DNA from 4 places in the Kribbella lupini genome. Region 4 is predicted to be linked to each of the others. Evidence: predicted binding sites of a transcription regulator. Region 4 holds the regulator's gene; each other region holds the start of a gene.
What was found. Region 4 encodes HrcA, which represses chaperone genes, less so after heat shock. Its sites were predicted from a motif close to TTGGCACTCGNNNNNNNCGAGTGCCAA; they were not measured.

Region 1: the regulator HrcA is predicted to act here: its motif matches at 1,270-1,296, upstream of groL (chaperonin GroEL).
Region 2: the regulator HrcA is predicted to act here: its motif matches at 2,170-2,196, upstream of ABD235_RS31280 (FmdB family zinc ribbon protein).
Region 3: the regulator HrcA is predicted to act here: its motif matches at 3,556-3,582, upstream of groES (co-chaperone GroES).

What each region holds. Positions count from the first base shown of each region.
Region 1 is NZ_BAAANC010000003.1:1,340,747-1,346,438, forward strand. It holds gene groL (chaperonin GroEL) at 1-1,085, opposite strand, end outside; gene ABD235_RS32650 (cupin domain-containing protein) at 1,369-1,893, shown strand; gene ABD235_RS32655 (Rid family hydrolase) at 1,915-2,340, opposite strand; gene ABD235_RS32660 (GlxA family transcriptional regulator) at 2,472-3,488, shown strand; gene ABD235_RS32665 (TetR/AcrR family transcriptional regulator) at 3,416-4,006, opposite strand; gene ABD235_RS32670 (alpha/beta hydrolase fold domain-containing protein) at 4,038-4,919, shown strand; gene ABD235_RS32675 (MmcQ/YjbR family DNA-binding protein) at 4,861-5,196, opposite strand; gene ABD235_RS32680 (PspC domain-containing protein) at 5,340-5,672, shown strand.
Region 2 is NZ_BAAANC010000003.1:1,066,633-1,072,324, forward strand. It holds gene ABD235_RS31275 (hypothetical protein) at 1-2,023, opposite strand, end outside; gene ABD235_RS31280 (FmdB family zinc ribbon protein) at 2,217-2,570, shown strand; gene cpaB (Flp pilus assembly protein CpaB) at 2,642-3,253, shown strand; gene ABD235_RS31290 (MscL family protein) at 3,430-3,816, shown strand; gene ABD235_RS31295 (GNAT family N-acetyltransferase) at 4,144-4,629, opposite strand; gene ABD235_RS31300 (alpha/beta fold hydrolase) at 4,697-5,347, opposite strand; gene ABD235_RS31305 (hypothetical protein) at 5,543-5,692, opposite strand, start outside.
Region 3 is NZ_BAAANC010000003.1:1,382,324-1,388,015, forward strand. It holds gene ABD235_RS32830 (hypothetical protein) at 1-544, opposite strand, end outside; gene shbA (RNA polymerase sigma factor ShbA) at 537-1,157, opposite strand; gene groL (chaperonin GroEL) at 1,379-2,998, opposite strand; gene groES (co-chaperone GroES) at 3,119-3,415, opposite strand; gene ABD235_RS32850 (peptidoglycan-binding domain-containing protein) at 3,701-4,213, shown strand; gene ABD235_RS32855 (peptidoglycan-binding domain-containing protein) at 4,307-4,918, shown strand; gene ABD235_RS32860 (class I SAM-dependent methyltransferase) at 4,941-5,692, shown strand, end outside.
Region 4 is NZ_BAAANC010000001.1:261,388-267,079, forward strand. It holds gene ABD235_RS01250 (Gfo/Idh/MocA family protein) at 1-998, shown strand, start outside; gene hrcA (heat-inducible transcriptional repressor HrcA) at 1,083-2,102, shown strand; gene dnaJ (molecular chaperone DnaJ) at 2,137-3,279, shown strand; gene ABD235_RS01265 (16S rRNA (uracil(1498)-N(3))-methyltransferase) at 3,423-4,103, shown strand; gene ABD235_RS01270 (SAM-dependent methyltransferase) at 4,109-4,756, shown strand; gene ABD235_RS01275 (Gmad2 immunoglobulin-like domain-containing protein) at 4,760-5,692, opposite strand, start outside.

The sequences.
Region 1 (5,692 bases), on a different contig from region 4:
TTCTCACGGTCGTAGTCGGAGTCCGACTTCTCGATCTCGGCGCGGATCTGGTTGACCCGGCCCTGGATCGAGTCGGCGTCGCCGACGCCCTCGACGATGGTGGTCTCGTCCTTGGTGACGACGACCTTGCGGGCCTGGCCGAGCAGCTCCAGGTCCACGGTGTCGAGCTTGAGGCCGACCTCCTCGGAGATGACCTGACCACCGGTGAGGATGGCGATGTCACCGAGCATGGCCTTGCGGCGGTCACCGAAGCCCGGCGCCTTGACGGCGACGGTCTTGAAGGTGCCCTTGATCTTGTTGACGACCAGGGTGGCCAGCGCCTCGCCCTCGAGGTCCTCGGCGATGATCGCCAGCGGCTTGCCGGTCTGCATGACCTTCTCGAGCACCGGGACCAGGTCCTTGATGCTGGAGATCTTGCTGTTCACCACGAGGATGTACGGGTCGTCGAGGACCGCTTCCATCCGCTCGGTGTCGGTCACGAAGTACGGCGAGATGTAACCCTTGTCGAAGCGCATGCCCTCGGTGAGCTCGAGCTCCAGACCGAAGGTGTTGCTCTCCTCGACGGTGATGACACCTTCCTTGCCGACCTTGTCCATCGCCTCGGCGATGATCTGGCCGACCTGGGTGTCCGCCGCCGAGATCGAGGCGGTGGCCGCGATCTGCTCGCGGGTCTCGACCGGCTTGGCCAGCGCGAGCAGCTGCTCGCTGACGGCCTCGACAGCCTTCTCGATGCCCTTCTTCAGGCCCATCGGGTTGGCGCCGGCGGCGACGTTGCGCAGACCCTCGCGCACGAGCGCCTGGGCCAGCACGGTCGCGGTGGTGGTGCCGTCACCCGCGACGTCGTCGGTCTTCTTGGCAACTTCCTTGACGAGCTCGGCCCCGATCTTCTCGTACGGGTCCTCGAGCTCGATCTCCTTGGCGATCGAGACGCCGTCGTTGGTGATCGTGGGGGCGCCCCACTTCTTCTCCAGGACGACGTTGCGGCCCTTCGGGCCAAGCGTCACCTTGACGGCGTCGGCGAGGGTGTTCATTCCCCGCTCGAGGCCGCGGCGCGCCTCTTCGTTGAACGAAATCAGCTTGGGCATTCTCCGCGAGTCCTCCCGCGTCGAGTTTCTGGTGGTTCAGCCGGCCGGGATGCCCGCGACGGACGGCACCGAGGTCGTCGCGGTCACGTCCCGCCTGACTCCGGCACCTCATCGAGGCCGTCTTCTGACAGCTCCCAGCAGGCACGAGCGTTATCACTCTCGCCCACTGAGTGCTAACCAAGTATTAGCACTCGACCCCAGCGAGTGCAAGCCGGACCTGGTCCCGGAGACCCTCGCGAGTTACAGTCAATGCTTGTAACGAAACTACGCCCGAGGAGGATCCGTGGAGCGCACCGGCGTCACCGTCGTCCAGCCCGGCGAGGGCGAGCAGATCGCCCTGCCCGGCTTCGGCGCCGTCCTGAAACTGTCGGCCACAGCCAACGGCGGCGAGGTCGCGATCGTCGAGCACCCGTTCGCGGTCGGCACGATCACCGCCCCGCACCGGCACACCCGCGAGGACGAGCACTCGATCGTGGTGGCCGGCGAGATCGGCTTCCGGTCCGACGACAGCGAGGTGGTGCTCGGCCCCGGCGGCTACATCACCAAGCCGCGCGGCCAGCTGCACGCGATGTGGAACGCCGGCAGCACTCCCGGCCGGATCATCGAGGTGATCACGCCTGGCGGCTTCGAGAACTACTTCCGCGACCTCGGCGAACTCCTGGCCGGCTCGGCCGCCACCGGCCTCGGCCCGCTTCGCGAGACCCCCGAGTTCGCGGACCTCGCCACCAGGTACGGACTCACCTACGAGACCCCCACCTGGTACGACGAGATCATCCAGCGCTACGACCTGCACCCGCCGTCGCACTAGGGGAGAATTGCCAGACACGCCCTAAACCTTCGCGACGAACTTGACCTCGACCAGTTGCTGCGGGAAGGCCAGGCGGGTGACGCCGAGGATCGTGCTGGCGACCTGCGGGTCGTCGCGCCGGTACGCCGCCTTGCGGACCTCGCCGGCGACCGCCATCGCGGCGTCGACGTCCAGCACGTAGACGACCTCCTCGACCACATCGTCGAGCGAGGCGCCGAAGCGCCGCAGCAGTTCCTCGGCGTTCGCGTAGGTCCGGCGCAGCTGGTCGCCCATCGCGGAGAAGTCGGTCACCGCGCCGTTCTCGTCGACCGGCGCGGGCGCGACCAGGTCGGCGCCGTCGTGCGCGAGCTGACCCGACACGTAGATGGTGTCCCCGCGCTGGACGGCCTGGACGTAGCCGTAGTCGTGCTCCCACGGGACCCCGTGGTTCTCCACCCGAACCGTCATCGGCGATCGCTCCTTGTCTGGAAGATTAAGGTTCAATCAACCTAGGAAGCCGGGCCGCCGGCCACCAGCCGCGGCCGTGCCAAAGACGGCATCGTTCGTGCCACCCGCCGTACCGTCGCCGAGGAGGACCCGTGCTGAGCGTCGCGATCCTGGTCGTGCCGCGGGTGATCGACCTCGACGTCACCATCCCGGCGTACATCCTCGGCAAGCAGGGCGGGTACGACGTACTGCTCTGCGGCGACGCAGACGTCCCGGGGTCCGCCCTCCGGCCCGCCGCTCCCCTGGCCGCGGCCGCGGCGGCCGACATCGTCGTGGTGCCCGGGTACGACGACCCGGAGGTCCCGCTGCCGGCGGAGTACCTGGAGTTGCTGCGGACCACCGCCGAGCGCGGCGCCCGGCTGGTCGGCATCTGCACCGGCACGTTCGCCCTGGCTGCCAGCGGCGTGCTCGACCGGCGCGACGCCACCACGCATTGGCAGTACGTCGAGTCACTGCGGGCGCTCTACCCGATGGTGAACGTGCTGGGCGACCAGCTGTTCGTCGAGGACGGCCGACTCCTCACCTCCGCGGGAGGTGGCGCGGCGATCGACGCCTGCCTGCACCTGGTCCGGTCCGACTTCGGTGCGGAGGCGGCGCACGCGGCTGGACAAGGGGTGGTCGCGGCGCCGGTCCGGAGCGGCGACCAGCGGCAGCAGCTCGGCGTACCGGCTCCGCCGCGGTCCGATCTGTCCCCCACTCGCGGGTGGGTGCTGGAGAACCTCGGCGAGCCGATCACCGTGCAGCAGTTGGCCGATCGCAGCCACCTGCCGCGGCGTACGTTCATCCGGCACTTCGAGGCCGAGACTGGGCAGTCGCCGATGCGCTGGGTCACCACACAGCGGCTGCTCAGCGCGCGAAGGTTGCTGGAGGCAACGGATTGGCCGGTCGAGCGGATCGCCGGCGCGACCGGTTTCGGCAGCGCGGCGAACTTCCGCGCGGTCTTCCGGCGTGAGGTCGGGACGACCCCGAGCGCCTACCGGCGGGAGGCAGCCGTGGGTCGCGGGGCAAGGGACGCCGGCGATCAGGTCCCGGGCCGTCAGGCGGCGACCGCGGGCCAGAGGACCTCGACGACCTTGGCCGGGATGCCGTCGGCGGGGTCGCCGCGGTAGAAGGCGGCGAAGTACGCGCCGAAGCAGAGCGTCGCGATCGTGTGGCGGTCGATCCCGGCGCGGACGGCACCGCGTTCCTGGAGCTCGGTGAGGACGGTCTCGACCAGGCCGATCCGCGGCTCGACGGCGTGCCGGCGGAGGATCTCGAGCAGCTCCGGCGTGCGGGCGGCCTCGCCGGCGAAGTTGCCCATCAGGACCATCGCGTCCGGGGTGAAGTACGCCGGATCGAGCCGCCGGACCGCCTCGGTCAGCGCCTCGCGGGGCTCCAGACCGGCGAGGTCGACGGCGTACGAGTCCTTCTGCCGGCGGAAACCGTAGTCGAGCGCGTCGACCACCAGCGCGAACTTGGAGTTCCAGCGCCGGTAGAGCGTCGGCCGGCTGACCCCGGCGTCGGCGGCGATGTCGCCGATCGTCATCCGCGAGTATCCGTCGGACACCAGGCGGTTGCGGGTCGCCAGGATGATCGCCTCGTCCAGCGCGGCGTCCCGCGGCCGCCCGCCGGGGCGCGACTCGTTCATGGGGCCGGAGCCTAGCAATACAGTTACAGGCATGGGACGTAATGGAACCGTCGACCGCGACCTGACGTACGCGACCGTCGACGGCGTCGACCTGCGGCTCGACCTCTACCGCGCCGGACCACCAGCCAGTACGACGGCAGACGGCGGCTCGCCGGTCGTCGTCTACGTCCACGGCGGTGGGTGGACGCACGGGGACCGGACCGCCGAAGCCGAGACGCGGCTGGCGCCGATGGCCGCGCAGGGGGTGACGGTCGCGTCGATCGACTACCGGCTCGCGCCGGACGCGGTGTTCCCCGCGCAGCTCCACGATGTCGAGGCCGCCGTCCGCTGGCTCCGCGCAACCGGGCCGGAGCTCGGCCTGCGGACCGACCGCATCGGCGTGTGGGGCGCTTCAGCCGGCGCGTACCTGGTGTCACTCCTCGCCCTGAGCAGTCCCGAGCTCGTGCAGGCCGTCGTCCACTGGTTCGGTCAGGCCGACCTGGCCGCCACCGCAGGACGCACCGCCCTGGAAGCCCGCCTGCTCCCCTTCCACTTCGAGCAGGACCTGCTCGGCCCCGAGCCGCGGACGCCGGCCGAAGCCCTCAGCCTGCTCGACCACATCCCGGCGCGAACCGCGATCGTGCGAGACGAGGAACGGCGCGACGCCGGGCCGACGGGTCTGCCGCCGTTCCTGATCGCCCACGGCGACCGCGACCGGATCGTTCCCCCGGCCGAAGGGCTGGCCCTGCACGACGCGCTGGTCCGCGCCGGGCACTCCAGCCGGTTCGAGCTGCTCGGCGGCGCCGGGCACGAGGACCCCGCGTTCGACAGCCCTGCGCACCTGGCGACGACCGCCGCGTGGCTGCGCGCCGTACTCAGTCCTCCCACTGGGCGATCAGGTACTTCGGGGCGTTCAGTCGCCAGGCCTCGGTGAGCAGTTCCTCGACCTCCTCGTCGTCGGCGAGCTCCAGGGTGATCTCGAGCCAGCCGAAGCGGCCGGACTCCCACCAGGACGCGTAGACCTCCGGGTTCTCGGCGATCATCGCCTGCTGCTCCTCGCGGAAGGCCTTCACGAACAGCTTCGACTCGTCCTCCGACAGGTACGCGAAACCCTTCTTGCGCACCTTGAAGGCCGGCTGTCCCGCCCAGCCCTCGTGCTCCTCCGCCCCTGGCAACCGCAGCACCAGCTTCTGCACCGCTTCCGCGTCCATCCGCTCACGCTAACCCCGCCCGCCGACAGTTCCGGTCCGTAAGTCGTCAGGGGTGCGCGACCAGGGATCCAGGGGTCGGGTCAGGGGCCGGTCGGTACCGATCCTGATGTGCGGGAGGGTCCCCGGGCGGCACAGTGGAGGACATGACGAACAACAGCGCACCCTTCCAGAACCTGTCCGGCAAGACCCTCCGCCGTTCGCGTGACCAGCGGATGCTGTCCGGTGTCTCCGGCGGCATCGCGGAGTACCTGAACATCGACGCGACCCTGGTCCGCCTGGGCATCGTCGGGCTGACCCTGCTCACCGGTGGCACCGCGCTGATCGGCTACGTGATCGCCTGGATCGTGATGCCGGAGTCCGACGGCAAGGCCGTCTGGCAGAGCGTCCAGCAGAACCACCAGCAGCCGCAGCCGCAGACCACGCCGGAGGGCGACATCGCCGCCCGCATCTACGACGACAAGCCGCCGGCCGCGTGACCCAGCTGCCACGGCAGCAG
Region 2 (5,692 bases), on a different contig from region 4:
GTCCGTAGATGGCGGCGTCGGCGTCCTTCCGGCTCTGCGCGGTCGGGGTGTAGGCCCAGCCCTCCACGAGCACCCGCCGCTCGGCGTACGCGGCGAGCCAGAAGTTGCGGGCATCACAGGTCCGGTCCGCGTAGACAGGGGTGCAGTGCGAGTTGGTGGCGAGTTTGTCGCCGACAGCCGAGTGGTCACGGATGTAGCGGGCGGCCTCAGCGCCTCCGGCAGGGACCTGCCGTCTGGTCTGCCGGCACTCCGGCCGGTCCGGTCCGGCGACGCAGACCTGGTCGGTGAGGGTGGTGACCATCGTCTTCGGGACGTCGACCGCGGCTACGCCCAGGACGACCAGCACGCCTAGACCGAGTGCTGCGGCGCGCTCCTGCGTCTGTCGGAGGACCAGTACTGCGAGTCCGGCGACCAGGAGGACGACCAGCCAGGGCCAGATCACCTGGAAGCTGACCGCCGCTACTCCTTGCCTGCTGCGCGGCCTGTGTGGGGTCGAGTAGGCCACGACCTGCGCCAGCACCATCCCGCCTGCCAGCGCGAACAGCACCCGCGGACCGACCTGCCGGAGCCGGAGTCCGCTCAGCAGGAGTGTCAGTCCCCAGGCCGAGGCCGCGATGGCGAACGGGAAGGCGGCCCGGAGGAAGTAGAGCTGGCTGAAGCCTGGGTGGCGGAGCAGAGCAGCGGCGGCGATGCCCGCTAGGACGAATCCGGTGAGGAAGACCGCGGCCGGGTCCTTCCACTTGCGCTCGCGGGCGAAGCCCAGCATCCCGAGCCCCGCCAGCGCCCACGAGACGAGGAGCGTGACGCCCGTCGTACCGAGGACCACGGCCGCTGCGGCGTGGTCGCTGTAGCGGCTCTCGAAGCCGACCCGACCGGCCAGGGCGCGGAAGGCCTGGCCCGGTCCGAAGGCGATGCCGGAGGAGCTGGCGTCGAACAGGACGAACTGGGCGAAACTTAACGCGGCCAGCACGGCCAGACCGAGTCCCACCGACGTCCGGTCGAGCCTCCGGTCGGTCGCCAGCTTCACCACGACGACCAGAGCAACTGCCACCACCAGCATCGGCACGAAGGACGCCTTGGCCCCGGCGAGCGCTGCCAGTCCGACGACCAGCAGCAGCCAGTTGCCGCGGTGCCGGTCTCTTCGGAGCAGGCAGACGATCGAGTAGACGACCGGGAACGCGAGTACGACGGCGAAGGCGTGGGTGAGGCTGTACATCAGCACGGCACTCGAGTACGCCGCCTGGCTGATCAGGTCGCGGCCGCCCCAGCCGTAGACGTCGAAGCTGGTCACCGTCAGCAGGAGCCAGGCGGCCAGCGGGCCGGCCCACGACTTGCGCGCGAGCCTCGTGGCCAGCGCGGCGACGGACAGGACCGGGACGAGGGCGGCCGTCACCGGCATCAGGCGGCGGAGCAGGAGGTCCAGTTCGATCCCGGTCTGCCAGCTCGCCGCGGCCAGCTCGGCGTGGAGGAACCAGTGGTAGTTGAGCTGCTGGCCGACGACGTACGGGATCTGACCGGGCAGGTGGTGTTTCAGCTCGGCGGTCAGGGCCAGCTGGAACGGCAGGTCGCCGTACTGGAAGGCGGCGTCGGGGAACGCGATCGGCTCGATCTGGAGACCGGCGCGGGTGATCACCCACAGGCCGAGCGCCCCGGCCCCGGCGACGAACCAGGCCCACCAGGCCGGCATCGGAGGTCGCCTGCTGCGCCAGTACGGGCGGAGGGGCTTAAGCGCGGTGAAGGCGACGAGCGTCAACAGTGGGACTGCCAGGGGAAGGTAGGGGAAGCCCACTGCTCGGCCCGGCAGGTAGGTCAGGATCGACAGTGCGAACCCGAAGCCGGTCCCGAAGGCCAGATCGGCCGCGAACCCGTCCTGGTTGCCCCGCAGCAGCCGCCAGAGCAGGACGCCGGGCAGCATGATCCCGAGGCTCAGGTAGGCGCTGTACGCCAGGATCGCGCTCCATGGTGTCCCGTAGTGCGCCAGCACGACCGCTGCGCCGATCCAGACGACGACGCCGGGCAGCACCGACCTGACGTCCCCCTGACCCCTCCCCAGTGGTCCCACGCCTGTGGAGACGCTCGGCGAGGGCGGTTCGGTTGCAGGGTTGCCGGAAGTGACCGGAACCGGTCCAGACCGTCGGAGTTGGAATACTTCGGCGCTCTGGCGCATTATTAGCAGTCGAGTAGTAGGAGTGCCAGACGTCCTGAAGGGGAAGAACGTGCCGACGTACCAGTACCAGTGCACCGACTGCGGCGAAGCGCTCGAGGTCCGGCAGAGCTTCACCGACGACGCCCTCACGGTCTGCCCGAACTGCCAGGGCACGCTGCGCAAGGTGTTCAACGCGGTGGGTGTGGTGTTCAAGGGCTCCGGCTTCTACCGCAACGACAGCCGCTCGTCGAGCACGAGCACGATCAGCGCGAAGTCCGACTCCGGGGCTTCCTCGTCGTCGTCCTCGTCGTCCTCGTCGGACTCCTCGAAGTCTGGCTCGTCGTCGTCTTCGTCGGACTCGTCGAAGTCCTCCTCGTCGTCGAGCTCCTCCTCGTCGGGCTCCAGCAAGACCAGCGCCGCCTGATCCCGCGCTCGACGCGGGGGCCTGTGGACAACTGAATCGGCCGTTCCGGGGAAACTCGTACCTTCCCTGGCATGACGAACTTCTGGCACGACCTCATCCGCGCCGCCCGCTGGCACCGCCGGCTCCTCGCCGGCCTGTGCGCGGCGGCCGCCGTCTACTTCGGCCTCGCGTCCTTCTCCCCGCCGGCCGCGGCCTCGACCGCGGTCCTGGCGGCCGCACGCGATCTTCCCGGCGGCGTCACGCCATCGGCTGACGACCTCCGCGTACTGCGGCTCCCGCCGGCGACCGTCCCCAGCGGCGTGCTCCGACCGGACACCGACCTGTCCGACCGCATCCTCGCGACCGCCGTGCGCGCCGGCGAACCACTCACCGACGCCCGCTTCCTCACTCCACCGGCGATCCCACCCGGCCTGGTCGCGTACCCGCTCCGGCTCGACGACCCCGACATCGCCGCCCTCCTGCGCCCCGGCGACCACGTCGACCTGTACGCCGCCTCGGCCACGGCAGACCCTTCCGCCGCTCGCTTGGCGACCGCGGTCCGGGTCCTGGCCCTGCCCGCGCCGAGCCGCTCGTCCGGAGGCGCCCTGGTGGTCCTCGCCACCTCTCCGTCGACCGCCGCCCGGTTGGCGCAGTCCACCACCAACTCCCGCATAACCGTCGCCTTGACCCGGGACACCAGCTGATCTCCGTCCATGGTCACTGAGCGAACATCTCCGACCACGATCCGCTGCCCTGCGGCGTGCTCCCTCGCCAGCCCCCGGACGGACCCCTACGTTGGCCGGGTACAAATCACCGCGGGTCCACCGGGACCCTCTCGTGGAGGCAGAAAGAGATGCTCAAGGGCTTCAAGGAATTCCTGATGCGAGGCAACGTCCTCGACCTGGCCATCGCCGTGGTCATCGGCACCGCCTTCGCCACCGTGGTGAAGACCGTCGTCGACAACCTGGTCAACCCACTCGTCGCGTCGCTCGGCGGCAGCAACGTCTCCGGCCTCAGCTGGCAGATCGTCGACGGCAACACCAAGTCCATCATCGACTTCGCCGCGATCATCAACGCGTTCATCGTCTTCTTCCTGACCGCACTCGTCGTGTACTTCGTCCTCGTCGTCCCGATGAAGAAGATCCAGGACCGCCGCGCCGCCGCAGCCGCCGCCAAGGGCGAGCCCGAGCCCGAGCCGGAACCTCTCACCATGGACCAGCAACTCCTCATCGAAATCCGAGACGCCCTCAAGTCCCGCCAGCAGTAACCAGCTCCGCCAAGCCAAGCCCTGCCCAACCCGGGGCAGGGCGGCCGAACACAACCCCCAAATCCGGTAGGTCGCGCACCTCTCGCTCGGCGGGTCCTCTCTTCAACGGCCGAAGGAGCCAGCTCCCTCAGCCACCCACCTCCCCTCCCGCCAGCATCACTCCAAACTCTTTTCCGGCCGCAGCGACCTCAGCCCCCACCAACCTGCCCGGCCGCATGACAGCGGCGGCCAACCTCAGCCAGCGGCAGTCCGGTCGTCTGCACCCACAATCCAGCTCGCCCCAACCACCACCGCCCCACACCACACTCCTCTCCGCCCGCAGCAGCCTCAGCCGACGGCAGTCGGGTACTGCATCCACGTGTAAGCGACCGGCTGGTCCTTGTTCCACTCGTCGGCCAGATCAGCCGCCACGTACTCGAACCCGACCCGCCGATACGTCCGGATCGCCACGTCGTTGTCCGGCCGTACCCGGATGAACACCTCGGAGTACCCCGCCTCCAACGCCGGCCCCAGCAACGCCTTCACGAACGCCGTCCCGATCCCCAGCCCCCGCGACGCCGGCCGCACGATGATCCGCGCCAGCTCGACCTCGTCCTCGTCGTCGTCCAGCCACAGCTCGCCGTACCCGACCGGCTCCCCACCCACGTAGTACAGGTAGGACCGCACATCGTCCGCGACCTTCGGCCAGCTCCCCACGAGCTCGGCCGGAAACGGGAACGCGGTCCGCCCCGACAACAAGGAGACCTCCTGCGCCGAGGTCGCCCACCCGGCAACCATCGCAGCCTGCCCCACCTCGAACCCGCGCAGCTCCATGCGCACAGCATCACGCGATCCGCCCCGAACATCCACGCCTTAACGGCCCGCTCGTCCGCCCACCGACCTATCCGCCCCCGGCGAACGCCGCGAGCGTCGCGACCAACCGATCCCGATGCGGCCCGAAGTCCGGCCGCGGCGGCTCGGGACACCCCGGCAGCTCGATCGCCGACGGCATCAACCGCAGCAACGCGTCGACCGTTTTCCTTTGGTGCGAAGGGTTTTCCGGCACCGAAGGCAACACCCCGACCGGTAGTCCCGGACGCCAGGGCCCGCGGTACTCCCCCAGCGAAACCAAGTGCGCGTCCGTCACCCCACGCAGCGTCTCCCCAGCCAGCAACCCATCAGCCACCACCCCCGAAGCCCCACGCTCGAGCAGACCCACCCGAGCCCGAGCACTGACCTCCGGATCACCCCCGGTCGCCGGCCAGGCAAGCAACAACCGCCCAACCGCCTCCGGAAACTCCACCGCCAACAGCGCCGCAACGGTGCACCCGTTCGACGCCCCCACCACAGTCACCGGCTCAGCCCCGAGCACCCCACTGCTGAGCAACCCACCGAACGACACAACATCTTGAGCCCAGTCCACCGGCCGCCGCGCCCGATCAGGCGCCACCACCTTCAGCCCAGCCCCTTCAAGCCCCGCCACAATCCCAGGCCGGTACCAGAACAGCTCAGCATCGGTCCCGTCCCACAACCCACCATGAACCAGCAGCACCAAGCCCACCATCAGCGACTAGGACCCGTGATGCGGCGGCACCTCACGCAGAATGCGCTCATCGTCGTCACTACCGCTCTCCCGCTCACCCCAGGAGCGCGCATCATCGTCCCGAGTCTGCTCAGGAAACAACGGCTCATCATCCTCGTACGGCGTACTCATACCCCCAGATTACGGGGCCTCACCGAACCAGCCTCAGTCCTGCCCCGGGATCCGCGGCAGGTTCTGCTGCCCACCCTCGATCTGCCCCTGACCCTGTCCAGGCGCGACCTGCGCATTGGCCGCGTGCAGCAACGGCGCGATCCCCGGCTCGCTCTGCCACCGCTCGGCACCGAGCACCGACCA
Region 3 (5,692 bases), on a different contig from region 4:
TCAGACCGAGCGCGAGCGGGTCGGTCAGCCGCTGCTCGGCCCTGCGCTCCTCGACCTCGCGCGCGTCCTGCTGCTTCTGCTGGTAGTCCTTGGCGACCTTGACGATCTTCGACTTGTCGACGATCGGCATGCCGTCGAGCTTCTCCTGCGGGAAGCTGGTCTGCGGCCGGAGCTGCTCGACGACCTTCTCGACGATCTTCTCGTACGGCGCCAGCGGGTCGCCGTTGACGGCGGCCGCGACTCCCGACACCGACAGCGCCGCCACCGCGGCGACCCCGACGGCCAGGCCGCGGGCGGCGACCTTGCGGGTGAACGGATCGGTGACCGGGTTCAGCGCCGCGCAGCGGGCCAGGAAGCTCTCCGGGTCGTCGATCGTCTCCACCGGGAGCTCGCCCTCGACCTCGACCGCCAGCCGTAGATCGGCCAGCAGTTTCAGCGTCGGGTCGTGCTCGCCCGCCTCCCACGCGGACTCCCCACCGGCTGCGAGCAGGTCGAGCAGCGCGTCGTCGGCTTCGATCGCGTCTAAGTCAAAGCGCTCAGCCATTCCGCTCCTCCCCTGCTCCTCGCTCCAGCTGTGCCTCATGTCCCACAAACCCCCTGAGCGTGTTCAACGCCCGATGCTGTGCGACCCTCACCGCCCCCGGTGTCATCCCCAGTGCCCGGCCGGTCTCCTCGGCTGACATCCCCGCTACCACCCGGAGCCGCAGGATCTCCCGCAGTTTCTCCGGCAATCTCTCCAGCAGGCCCACGATGTGCTGGACCTCGGAGTGCCTGACCGCGTGCTCCTCCGGCGTCGGGGACTCGTCGGCCCCGTCCGGCAGGTCCGGCGTCGACACGTCGGCGACGGCGAACGCGCGCTGGGCGTCGGCGACCTTGCGGGCCGCGATCCCGTACACGAACGCCTCGAACGGCCGGCCCTCGTCGCGGTACCGGCCGAGCGCGCCGAACACCGCCACGCAGACCTCCTGCGCGACGTCGTCGACCATGTCGGCCCCGCCCGGATAGGTCCACAGGCGGGAGCGCACGTACCGGTGCGCGACCGCGCGCACCCTGGTGAGCAGATCGTTCAGAGCTCCCGGATCCCCACCCGCCGCCAGTGCGGCCAGATCCCTGAGCTCGACCCGGTCGTGGGTGTGCGGCATTCGAACCTCGGTCACCCCTCGCCCCCTCGTATCAGACCGGTCAGCCTGCAAGATGCTACGGGCCGGATGCGCCGCTGCCTAGTGGCAATTCGTGATCACTGAGCATTTTTCATTACAACCTGTCACTACCCCCGGGTATCCACAGGACGGACGGCCTGAAGGGCCGGAAAAGCCCACTGCCCGGCAGGTCCGAGGACCTGCCGGGCAGTGCGGGTACTACGTGTGGTGCGGAGGAATCAGTGACCGTGACCGTGGCCGTGACCGGCGGCGGCGGGCTCTTCGTCCTCGGGCTTGTCGACGACCAGGGTCTCCGTGGTGAGGAGCAGGGCCGCGATCGAGCCGGCGTTGGCCAGCGCGGAACGGGTCACCTTGACCGGGTCGAGGACACCCTGCGCGAGCAGGTCGCCGTACTCACCGGTGGCGGCGTTGAAGCCGCTGCCGACCTCGAGCTCGGCCACCTTGGCGGTCACGACGTAACCCTCGTAACCACCGTTCTCGGCGATCCAGCGCAGCGGCTCGACCACCGACTTGCGGACGATCCGGACACCGGCGAGCTCGTCGCCCTCCAGGCCCAGGTTGTCGTCGAGCACCGAGGCGGCGTGGACGAGGGCGGAGCCGCCACCGGCGACGATGCCCTCCTCGATCGCCGCACGGGTCGCCGACACGGCGTCCTCGATGCGGTGCTTCTTCTCCTTCAGCTCGACCTCGGTGGCCGCGCCGACCTTGATCACGCAGACGCCACCGGCCAGCTTGGCCAGCCGCTCCTGCAGCTTCTCGCGGTCCCAGTCGGAGTCGGTGCGCTCGATCTCGGCCTTGATCTGGTTGACCCGGGCCTCGATCTCGTCGGCCTTGCCGGCGCCCTCGACGACGGTGGTGTTGTCCTTGCTCACGACGATCCGCCGCGCGGTGCCGAGCACCTCGAGGCCGACCTGGTCGAGCTTGAGCCCAACCTCGGGAGCGATCACCTGCGCGCCGGTCAGCGCGGCCAGGTCCTCCAGCATCGCCTTGCGGCGGTCACCGAAGCCCGGGGCCTTGACGGCCACGGAGGTGAAGTTGCCGCGGATCTTGTTGACCACCAGGGTCGACAGGGCCTCGGCCTCGACGTCCTCGGCGATGATCAGCAGCGTCTTGCCCGACTGCACGACCTTCTCCAGCAGCGGCAGGAGGTCCGCGACGGCGGAGATCTTGTTCTGGCTGATCAGGATGTACGGGTCGTCCAGCACCGCTTCGCCGGCCTCGGCGTCGGTGATGAAGTACGGCGAGATGAAGCCCTTGTCGAACTGCATGCCCTCGGTGAACTCGAGCTCGGTGCCGAAGGTGTTCGACTCCTCGACGGTGATCACACCGTCCTTGCCGACCTTGTCGAAGGCGTCCGCGATCAGGCCGCCGATCTCGGCGTCCCGGGCGGAGATGGTCGCGACGTGGGCCATGTCGCCCTTGTCGTCGACCGGGCGCGCGGTCTCGATCAGCCGGGCGGAGACGGCCTCGACGGCGGCCTCGATGCCCTTCTTCAGGCCCATCGGGTTGACCCCGGCCGCGACGGCCCGCAGGCCCTCGTGCACGAGCGCCTGGGCCAGCACCGTGGCGGTGGTGGTCCCGTCGCCGGCGACGTCGTTGGTCTTGGTGGCGACCTCCTTGGCCAGCTGCGCGCCGAGGTTCTCGAACGGGTCGTCCAGCTCGACCTCACGGGCGACGGTGACACCGTCGTTGGTGATGGTCGGGGCGCCCCACTTCTTGTCCAGCACGACGTAGCGGCCCTTGGGCCCCAGCGTCACCTTCACCGTGTTCGCGAGCTTGTCGACGCCACGCTCCAGGGCGCGCCGCGCGTTCTCGTCGAACTCGAGGATCTTCGGCATGGAAAAACCAGTCCCTCTCTGAATTCTTGCGTTCAATGGCCCAGCCGGTTCTGGACCGACTCCGCCCCGGCGCCGGTGATCGGCACCGGGGCGGTGTCAGTCAGAAACTCTGAGCAGTCGTCACTTGCTGACGACGGCGAGGATGTCGCGGGCGCCCAGGATCAGGTAGTCCTGGCCGTCGTACTTGACCTCGGTGCCGCCGTACTTGGAGTAGATGACCTTGTCGCCGACGGCGACGTCCAGCGGGACGCGGTTGCCGTTGTCGTCGATGCGGCCGGGGCCGGTGGCGAGGACCTCGCCCTCCTGCGGCTTCTCCTTGGCGGTGTCCGGGATCACCAGGCCGGACTTCGTGGTCTGCTCGGCTTCGAGCGGCGCAACGAGGACGCGGTCCTCGAGCGGCTTGATCGTGACCGACACTTGCTGACCTCCACGGTCGAGTTCTTGATGATTCACAGTGCGTCAGGACGGCCGTCCCGCCGCCTGCCGTCGCGGGGGTCAGGGGCCGGGGCCGCTGGCACCCTCACAGGGAGAGTGCCAACACCGAATCTAGGCCGCGATTAGCACTCGGTCAACTCGAGTGCCAGAAAGTCCGCCACCGGCGAACATCACGAACCGGTCCGGGACTCAACTCGCGAGCGGGTCCAGGTCGTCTCAGCGGTACAGGACGCCGATCGACCGGGGTCCATCGGGAGGGAGACCACCATGTCCGTTCTCACCAGCCTCCGGCGCACGGCCACGGTCCGCAGGATCGCCGTCGTCGCCACCACGGCCGCGGTCGCCGTCGTACCGCTGACCGTCGCGGCCTCGAGCGCGTCGGCCGGAACGCAGGCGCTGTCGCAGTGCCAGCAGGTCTACAACCGGCAGGTCAACACCGCCGGCTGGACGGTCCCGGTGCTCTCGATCTGGGAGGACAGCAGCAGCACCTGCAACCTCAAGTACGGCGACCTGCCGCACCGCGACCCGCGCAACCCGTTCGGCGACCCGGAGACGGCGATCAAGACGCTGCAGCGCAACCTGAACTACTGCTACGGCTCCAAGCTGACCGTCGACGGCCGCTACGGCAGCAAGACCCAGGCCGCCGTTGCCGCGGTGCAGCGCCGGCACGGCCTCACCGCGGACGGGGTCTACGGCCCGGCGACCCGCTCGGCGATGAATTGGCGGCTCTGGAACCCGAAGCTGCGGCTGTCGAGCGAGCTCTGCTACAGCCCGCTGTAGTCCCTCCCGCACTTTCCGCGACCGAGGACTGGGCCTGGGCGGTCCGACGTGGGACCGTGCTGTCTGGAGCGACCACCAGTTCGAGGAGCCCGGATGAAACTCTCCCTCGCGTTGAAGAAGCCGTCGGGCAAGGCGTTGGTCGCGATCGCCGCACTGGTGGTCAGTCCGATCGTCGTGGGAGTGGCCGTCGCCGGCGGCCACTCCGACACGGACACTCCGCAGGCGGCGGGCGCACCGGCAGCCGCGACAGCTCCCGAGCCGGCGCCGGGTGAGGTAGCCGGGCGGGCCGGCGACCGCGGCGTACGGGCCGCAGCTGCGGCGGCCGCGCTGGAGCAGTGCCGGAGCGCCCGACTCGTGCCGGTCGGGAACGGGTGGGGCGTGCCGGCGCCGTCGGTCTGGGAGAGCAGCAGCACCCGCTGCAACCTGATGTACGGCGACGACCCGCAGCGCGGCAACGAGCGGTTCGGCGACCCGGACACCGCCATCCGCACGCTGCAGCGCAACCTGAACTACTGCTACGGGTCGAAGCTCACGATCGACGGCGTGTACGGCAGCAACACCCGTGCGATCGTCAAGCAGGTCCAGAAGCGCCACAAGCTCGCCGCGGACGGCATCTACGGCCCGCAGACCCGCTCGGCGATGAACTGGCGGCTCTACCACTCGACGAAGGGCATCTGGAGCACCGGCTGCTACAGCTCTCTCTGAGTGCTCAGCGCAGAATGAGCGCGTGACACCCCACTCGATCACCACACTGCTCACCCCACCGGGGTCCGACGTACTGGCGGAGGCCTGTGCGTCCTTCACCCCCGGCGGCGAGCTGCAGTTGGTCGAGAAGCTCCGCCGCCGGTACGACGCGGCGGTGGTCACCGCGGCTGTCACCCAGGCGTCGTTGCGGCACCGGGCGGTCGCCAAGTTCGGCGCGGACGACGCGGCCCGGATGTACTTCACGCCGGACGGGCTCGAGCAGTCGACACGGACCGCTGTCGCCGCACACCGCTCCGCCCGGATCGCTGCGGCGCTGCCCGGCGCTTCGGTGATCGACCTGGGCTGCGGAATCGGCGGCGACCTGATCAGCGCGGCGCGGGCCGGTCTGCGCATCACCGGCGTCGAACGCGACCCGGCGACGGCCGCAGCAGCTGCGGCGAACCTGTCCGCGCTGGGCTTACCCGGTGAGGTGCTGCTGGGCGATGCGGAGGAGCAGGACCTGACGCCGTACGAGGTGGTCTTCGCGGATCCTGCGCGGCGGGCAGATGGGAGGCGGGTGTTCGACCACAACGCGTACTCGCCGCCCTGGTCGTTCATCAGCTCGCTGCTGGAGGGGACGGCGTGCGTGAAGGTCGCACCGGGGATCCCGCACGACGCCGTACCGGAGGGGGTCGAGGCGGAGTGGGTGAGCGACGCCGGCGAGGTCAAAGAGGCCGCACTCTGGTCCGGCAAGCTGTACGGCGGCGCTGCGCGGCGGGCGACGCTGCTGCCGAG
Region 4 (5,692 bases):
CCGACCTGGACGTGTCGCGCGCGCAGACCGTCGCCGACGCGCACCCCGGCGTCCGGGCGTTGTCATCGGACGAATTGATGGCCGACCCCGACGTCGACATCGTGCTCAACCTGACCATCCCGGCCGCGCACGCGCCGGTGCACCGGGCGGCCCTCGAAGCCGGCAAGCACACGTACGGCGAGAAGCCGCTGGCCGTCGACCGCGCCGAGGCCAAGCCGCTGCTCGAGCTCGCCGAGGCCAAGGGCCTGCGGATCGGCTGCGCGCCGGACACCGTGCTCGGCACCGGGACGCAGACCGCGCGCGCCGTGATCGACCGCGGCGACATCGGCGTACCGACGGCGGCCAGTGCGTCGTTCGTCACGCCCGGGCACGAGCTGTGGCACCCGGCGCCGGAGTTCTACTACCAGCCCGGCGGCGGCCCGCTGCTCGACATGGGCCCGTACTACGTGACCAGCCTGATCACGCTGCTCGGCCCGGTCCGCCGGGTGACCGGGCGCGCGGGGCGCTCGCAGGACGAGCGCAAGGTGCACACCGGGCCGCGGGCCGGGCAGGTCTTCCCGGTCGACGTCCCGACGCACGTGACCGGCATCCTCGAGCACGAGTCCGGGGCGCTGACGACGGTGCTGATGTCGTTCGACGTGTGGGCCGCGCGCCTGCCGCGGATCGAGATCTACGGCACCGACGGCAGCCTGTCGGTGCCCGACCCGAACGCGTTCGACGGCACGGTCGAGATCGCGACTGCGGCGCAGCGCGAGTGGACCGAGGTACCGGTGGCCGGCGGGTACGCCGGGGCGGGGCGCGGTGTCGGGGTTGCTGACATGGCGCGCGCGATCCGGACCGGTGGTGCGCATCGTGCGGACGGTGCCCTGGCCTTCCACGTGCTCGACGTCCTGGAGTCGCTGCTCGAAGCGGCCGCCAAGGATCAGCCGGTGGACGTCGCCAGCACGGTCGAGCGGCCGGCCGCAGTACCGTTGGGAGCCTCGCCCGAAACTGCCTGAGGCGCAAACCTCTACTACGGGTCGGTAGACTGGCACTCGAACTGTCTGAGTGCCAGGACCGGATGCTGAGAGAGGGTGGTGCGCGTGCTGGACGAGCGCAAACTGGACGTGCTCCGGGCCATCGTCGAGGACTACGTGGCGACCCACGAGCCGGTCGGGTCCAAGACGCTGGTCGACCGGCACAACCTCGGCGTCTCGCCGGCGACCGTGCGCAACGACATGGCCGCGCTGGAGGAGGAGGGGTACATCACCCAGCCGCACACCAGCGCCGGCCGGATCCCGACCGACGCCGGGTACCGGCTGTTCGTGGACAAGCTGAGCACGGTCAAGACGCTGTCCGCGGCCGAGAAGAAGGCGATCTCGTCGTTCCTCACCGGCGCGGTGGACCTGGACGACGTCGTACGGCGGACCGTCCGGCTGCTGGCGCAGATCACCCGCCAGGTCGCGATCGTGCAGTACCCGACGCTGATCCGCTCCAGCGTGCGGCACGTCGAGGTCGTGACGATGACCCCGCGGCGGCTGCTGCTGGTGCTGATCACCAGCACCGGGCGGGTCGAGCAGCGGATCGTCGAGGCGCAGGCCGACGTCGACGAGCAGCTGGTCGCCGACCTGCGCTCCCGGCTGAACACGGTGCTCACCGGCCAGCGGCTGACCGACGCGACCACCGCGCTGACCGGCGTGGCCGAGACCTTCCCGCCGGCCGACCGGCCGTTCGTGACGGCGATCGTGACGACGCTGCTGGAGGCCTTCACCGACGAGGGCGAGCAGCGGATCGCGGTCGGCGGCGCGGCCAACCTGACCCGGTACGGCGACGACTTCGAGCGCAACGTGAAACCCGTGCTGGAAGCGCTCGAGGAGCACGTGATCCTGCTCAAGCTGCTCGGCGAGGCGACCCACCCGCAGACCCTCACGGTCCGGATCGGGCACGAGAACCCGTACGAGGGGCTGGCCACCACCTCGGTGGTCGCCACCGGCTACGGCCCCAAGTCGGAGGCGCTGGCCACCCTCGGCATCGTCGGCCCGACCCACATGGACTACCCCAGCACGATGGGCGCCGTCCGCGCCGTCGCGCGCTACGTCAGCCAGATCCTGGCCGACTCATGACCAATCAGCGATTTCCCTACCTCTGGTCTGGAGTATGAGCACCGATTACTACGCCGTTCTCGGCGTCAGCCGTGACGCGTCCCAGGACGAGATCAAGAAGGCCTACCGCAAGCTGGCCCGTCAGTACCACCCGGACGTGAACGACTCCGAGGACGCGCACGCCAAGTTCCAGGAGATCGGCCGCGCCTTCCAGGTGCTCAGCGACCCGCAGAAGAAGCAGGTCCACGACCTCGGCGGCGACCCGTTCGCGAGCGCCGGACCGGGTGGGGCGGGCGCGGGCTTCGGCCAGGCGTTCACCTTCACCGACATCATGGACGCCTTCTTCGGCCAGACCGGCGGCGCGACGCGCGGTCCGCGACCACGCACCCGGCGCGGCCAGGACGCGCTGATCCCGCTGCGGATCGACCTGAGCGAGGCCGCGTTCGGTACGACGCGGGAGCTGAAGGTCGACACCGCCGTTGTCTGTCCGACCTGTTCGGGGTCGGGTGCGGCGGCCGGGTCCGAGCCGGTCACCTGCGAGGTGTGCCACGGCCGGGGCGAGGTCACGCACACGCAGCGCTCGTTCCTCGGTGAGGTCCGGACGATGCGCCCGTGCCCGAACTGCCGCGGCTTCGGGACGACCATCCCGAGCCCGTGCGTCGAGTGCTCCGGCGACGGCCGCGTGCGCTCGCGTCGTACGGTCACGGTGAAGATCCCGGGCGGTGTCGACAGCGGCACCCGCGTGCAGCTGTCCGGCCAGGGCGAGGTCGGCCCCGGCGGCGGTCCGGCCGGCGACCTGTACGTCGAGATCGAGGTCGAGCCGCACGACATCTTCAGCCGCAACGGCGACGACCTGCACTGCACGGTCACGCTGCCGATGACCGCTGCCGCGCTGGGCACGACGATCGACCTGCCGACGCTGGAGGGCGAGACGACACCGCTGGAGATCCGGCCCGGCACGCAGTCCGGCACCGCGATGACGCTGACCGCCCGCGGCGTCCCGCGCCTGCGCCACGCCGGCCGCGGCGACCTGATCGTCCAGATCATCGTCGAGACCCCGACGAAGCTCGACGAGCACCAGGCCCAGATCCTCAAGGACCTGGCCGAGGCCCGCGGCGAGGAGCGCCCGCAGGGCCAGGTCCAAGCCACCCACAAGGGCGTCTTCGGCCGCCTCCGCGACGCCTTCGGCGCCCACTGAACCCCCGGCCAACCATGGGCCTCCCGGTATTCCACCTGGCCGACCTCGGCGAGGCGCCCGCTCCCGGCGTAGCCGGTGAGCCCGGGGGCGTCGGCTCCTCCTCCCCCCACTCCTCCTCCGCCGCAGGCGGAGGAGGAGCTGAGCTGGTGCTCGGCGGCGCCGAGGGTCGGCATGCGGCGGTGGTGCGCCGGATCGGTCCTGGGGAGCGGGTTCGGTTGACGGACGGTGTGGGGAACTTCGCCGAAGGTGCTGTGGTGGCCTCCTCGAAGTCCGGCATCACCGTCGCCGTCGACCAGCGGGGGAGTGTGCCGAAACCGGCTCCTCGGCTGGTCGTCGTCCAAGCCCTGCCCAAGGGGGAGCGGGCTGAGCTGGCGGTGGAGATGCTGACCGAGGTCGGGGTCGATCTGATCGTGCCGTGGAACGCGGATCGCAGTCAGTTCCGGGCGAACCCGGAGCGGGTGGAGAAGACGCTGACCAAGTGGCGTTCCTGGGCGTTCGAGGCGAGCAAGCAGTCGCGGCGGAGCTGGTTCTGCGAGGTGGCTCCGGTGGCGTCGACGGCGGAGGTCGCACGCCTGGTCCACGACGCGGGGCTGGCCGCCGTACTGCACGAAGAAGCGAAGACCCCGCTCGCGACGCTGAACCCACCGACCACCGGCGACGTGGTGATCGTGGTGGGTCCTGAGGGTGGCATCACCGACGCCGAGCTGGAAGCCTTCGCAGCAGAGCCGGTACTGCTCGGCGACACGGTCCTGCGGACGTCCACCGCAGGCGTCGCCGCAGCATCCGTCCTGCTGGCCAGATCTCGTTGGAGGACCGCGGTTTGAGCTCGATGGACTGGCTGGAGTGGCACTCGTCGTACGAGGACGAGGAGTCGCCGCTGAGCCGCCGGCTCGCGTCGGTGCAGCGCGCGATCCGCGAACGCCTCGACGCCGACCCCGACGCCGAGCTCCAGGTGGTCAGCGCCTGCGCCGGCCAGGGCCGTGACCTGATCGAGGTCCTCGCCACCCACCCGGCCCGAGGCCGCGTCACCGCGCGGCTCGTCGAGCTCGACCACCGCAACGCCGGCCTGGCGCGGACGGCGGCCACCGTCAACGGCCTGACCGGCATCGAGGTCGTCGAGGCCGACGCCGGCCGGACCGACGCGTACGCCGGCGCCGTACCGGCCGATCTCGTGCTGTTCTGCGGCGTCTTCGGCAACATCATCGACGCCGACGTGGAGACCACCGTCAAGGCGCTCCCGCAGTTCTGCGCCCCCGGCGCGACCGTCGTCTGGACCCGCACCCGCGAGGAGCCCGACCTCTGCCCGGCCATCCGTGAGTGGTTCGGAAGCGCCGGCTTCGAGGAGGTCTCGTACGACGCGCCGGACGACGTGCTCTGGTCGGTCGGCGTCCACCGCCTGACCGGCAACCCGCAGGAGCTCGAGCCGGGCCGGCAGCTCTTCAGCTTCGTACGAGCCCCCGACACCCAGTCGATCTGAGCCCTACTTCACCAGCAGCGTCTTCGTGTCGGTCGAGGTCAGCCGACCGTCCGCCGCCGACACCTCGAAGACCTCCAGCGTGTAGCGCCCGGCCGGCAGCTTCGCCACGACGAACGAGTACGGCGTGAGCTTGAACGCCTCCCCGGTCGTCGCCACTCCCTCCTGGAGCACCCGCCGGCTGTCGTCGGAGGTGATCCGCCAGTTCAGCTGCGCCTCGTTGACCGCGGCGATCCCGGCCACCTTGAACGGCGTCTTCAGCACCGCGCCGTTGGCCGGCGAGGTGATCCAGATGAACGCCTGGACGTCGAGCGACTGCGCCCGCCCGAGCGGCTGCTTGATGGCGACCCCGAACAGTTCCTGCACCGGCCTGCCGCGCAGCGTGACCTCGACCGGCACCGTCGTACCGCTGGCGCCCTGGACCGTGTAGACGAGCTGCTGCAGCGCCATCTGCGCGACGTCCGGATCGAGCCGCGTCTTCGGCAGCGACTTGAAGTCCACTCTGATCGACGAGCCGGACATCCGGACCTCGGAGACCTGCGCGCCGATCCACGGCGAGCTGTAGTCGGGATCGTCGGACTTGCCGGACGCCATCAGCTGCACCGCCGAGTACGTCGCCCGGCCCTTGAACGGCACGAAGGTCCGGTACAGCCGGACACCCGGACCTGTCGCGGCGCCGACCGTCTCGCCCAGCCAGTAGACCGGGATCGCGCCCGAGCTCTCCGGCTCCAGCTTGCCGGCCTCGGTCGGCTTCGCCTTGGGCGTCTCGTCGGTCGGCAGGGACACCGACGCCGACGTCGACGGCAGCGTGGCCGACGGCCGAGCGGTCGCGCTCTGCGGCGCCCCGGTCGCGGTGGCCGTCGTACTGGGCGCTCCCGCGACCTCGCTGTCGCCCGCCTGCCGGTTGTCGTCGTTCAGTACGGCGAACGCCCCGATCGC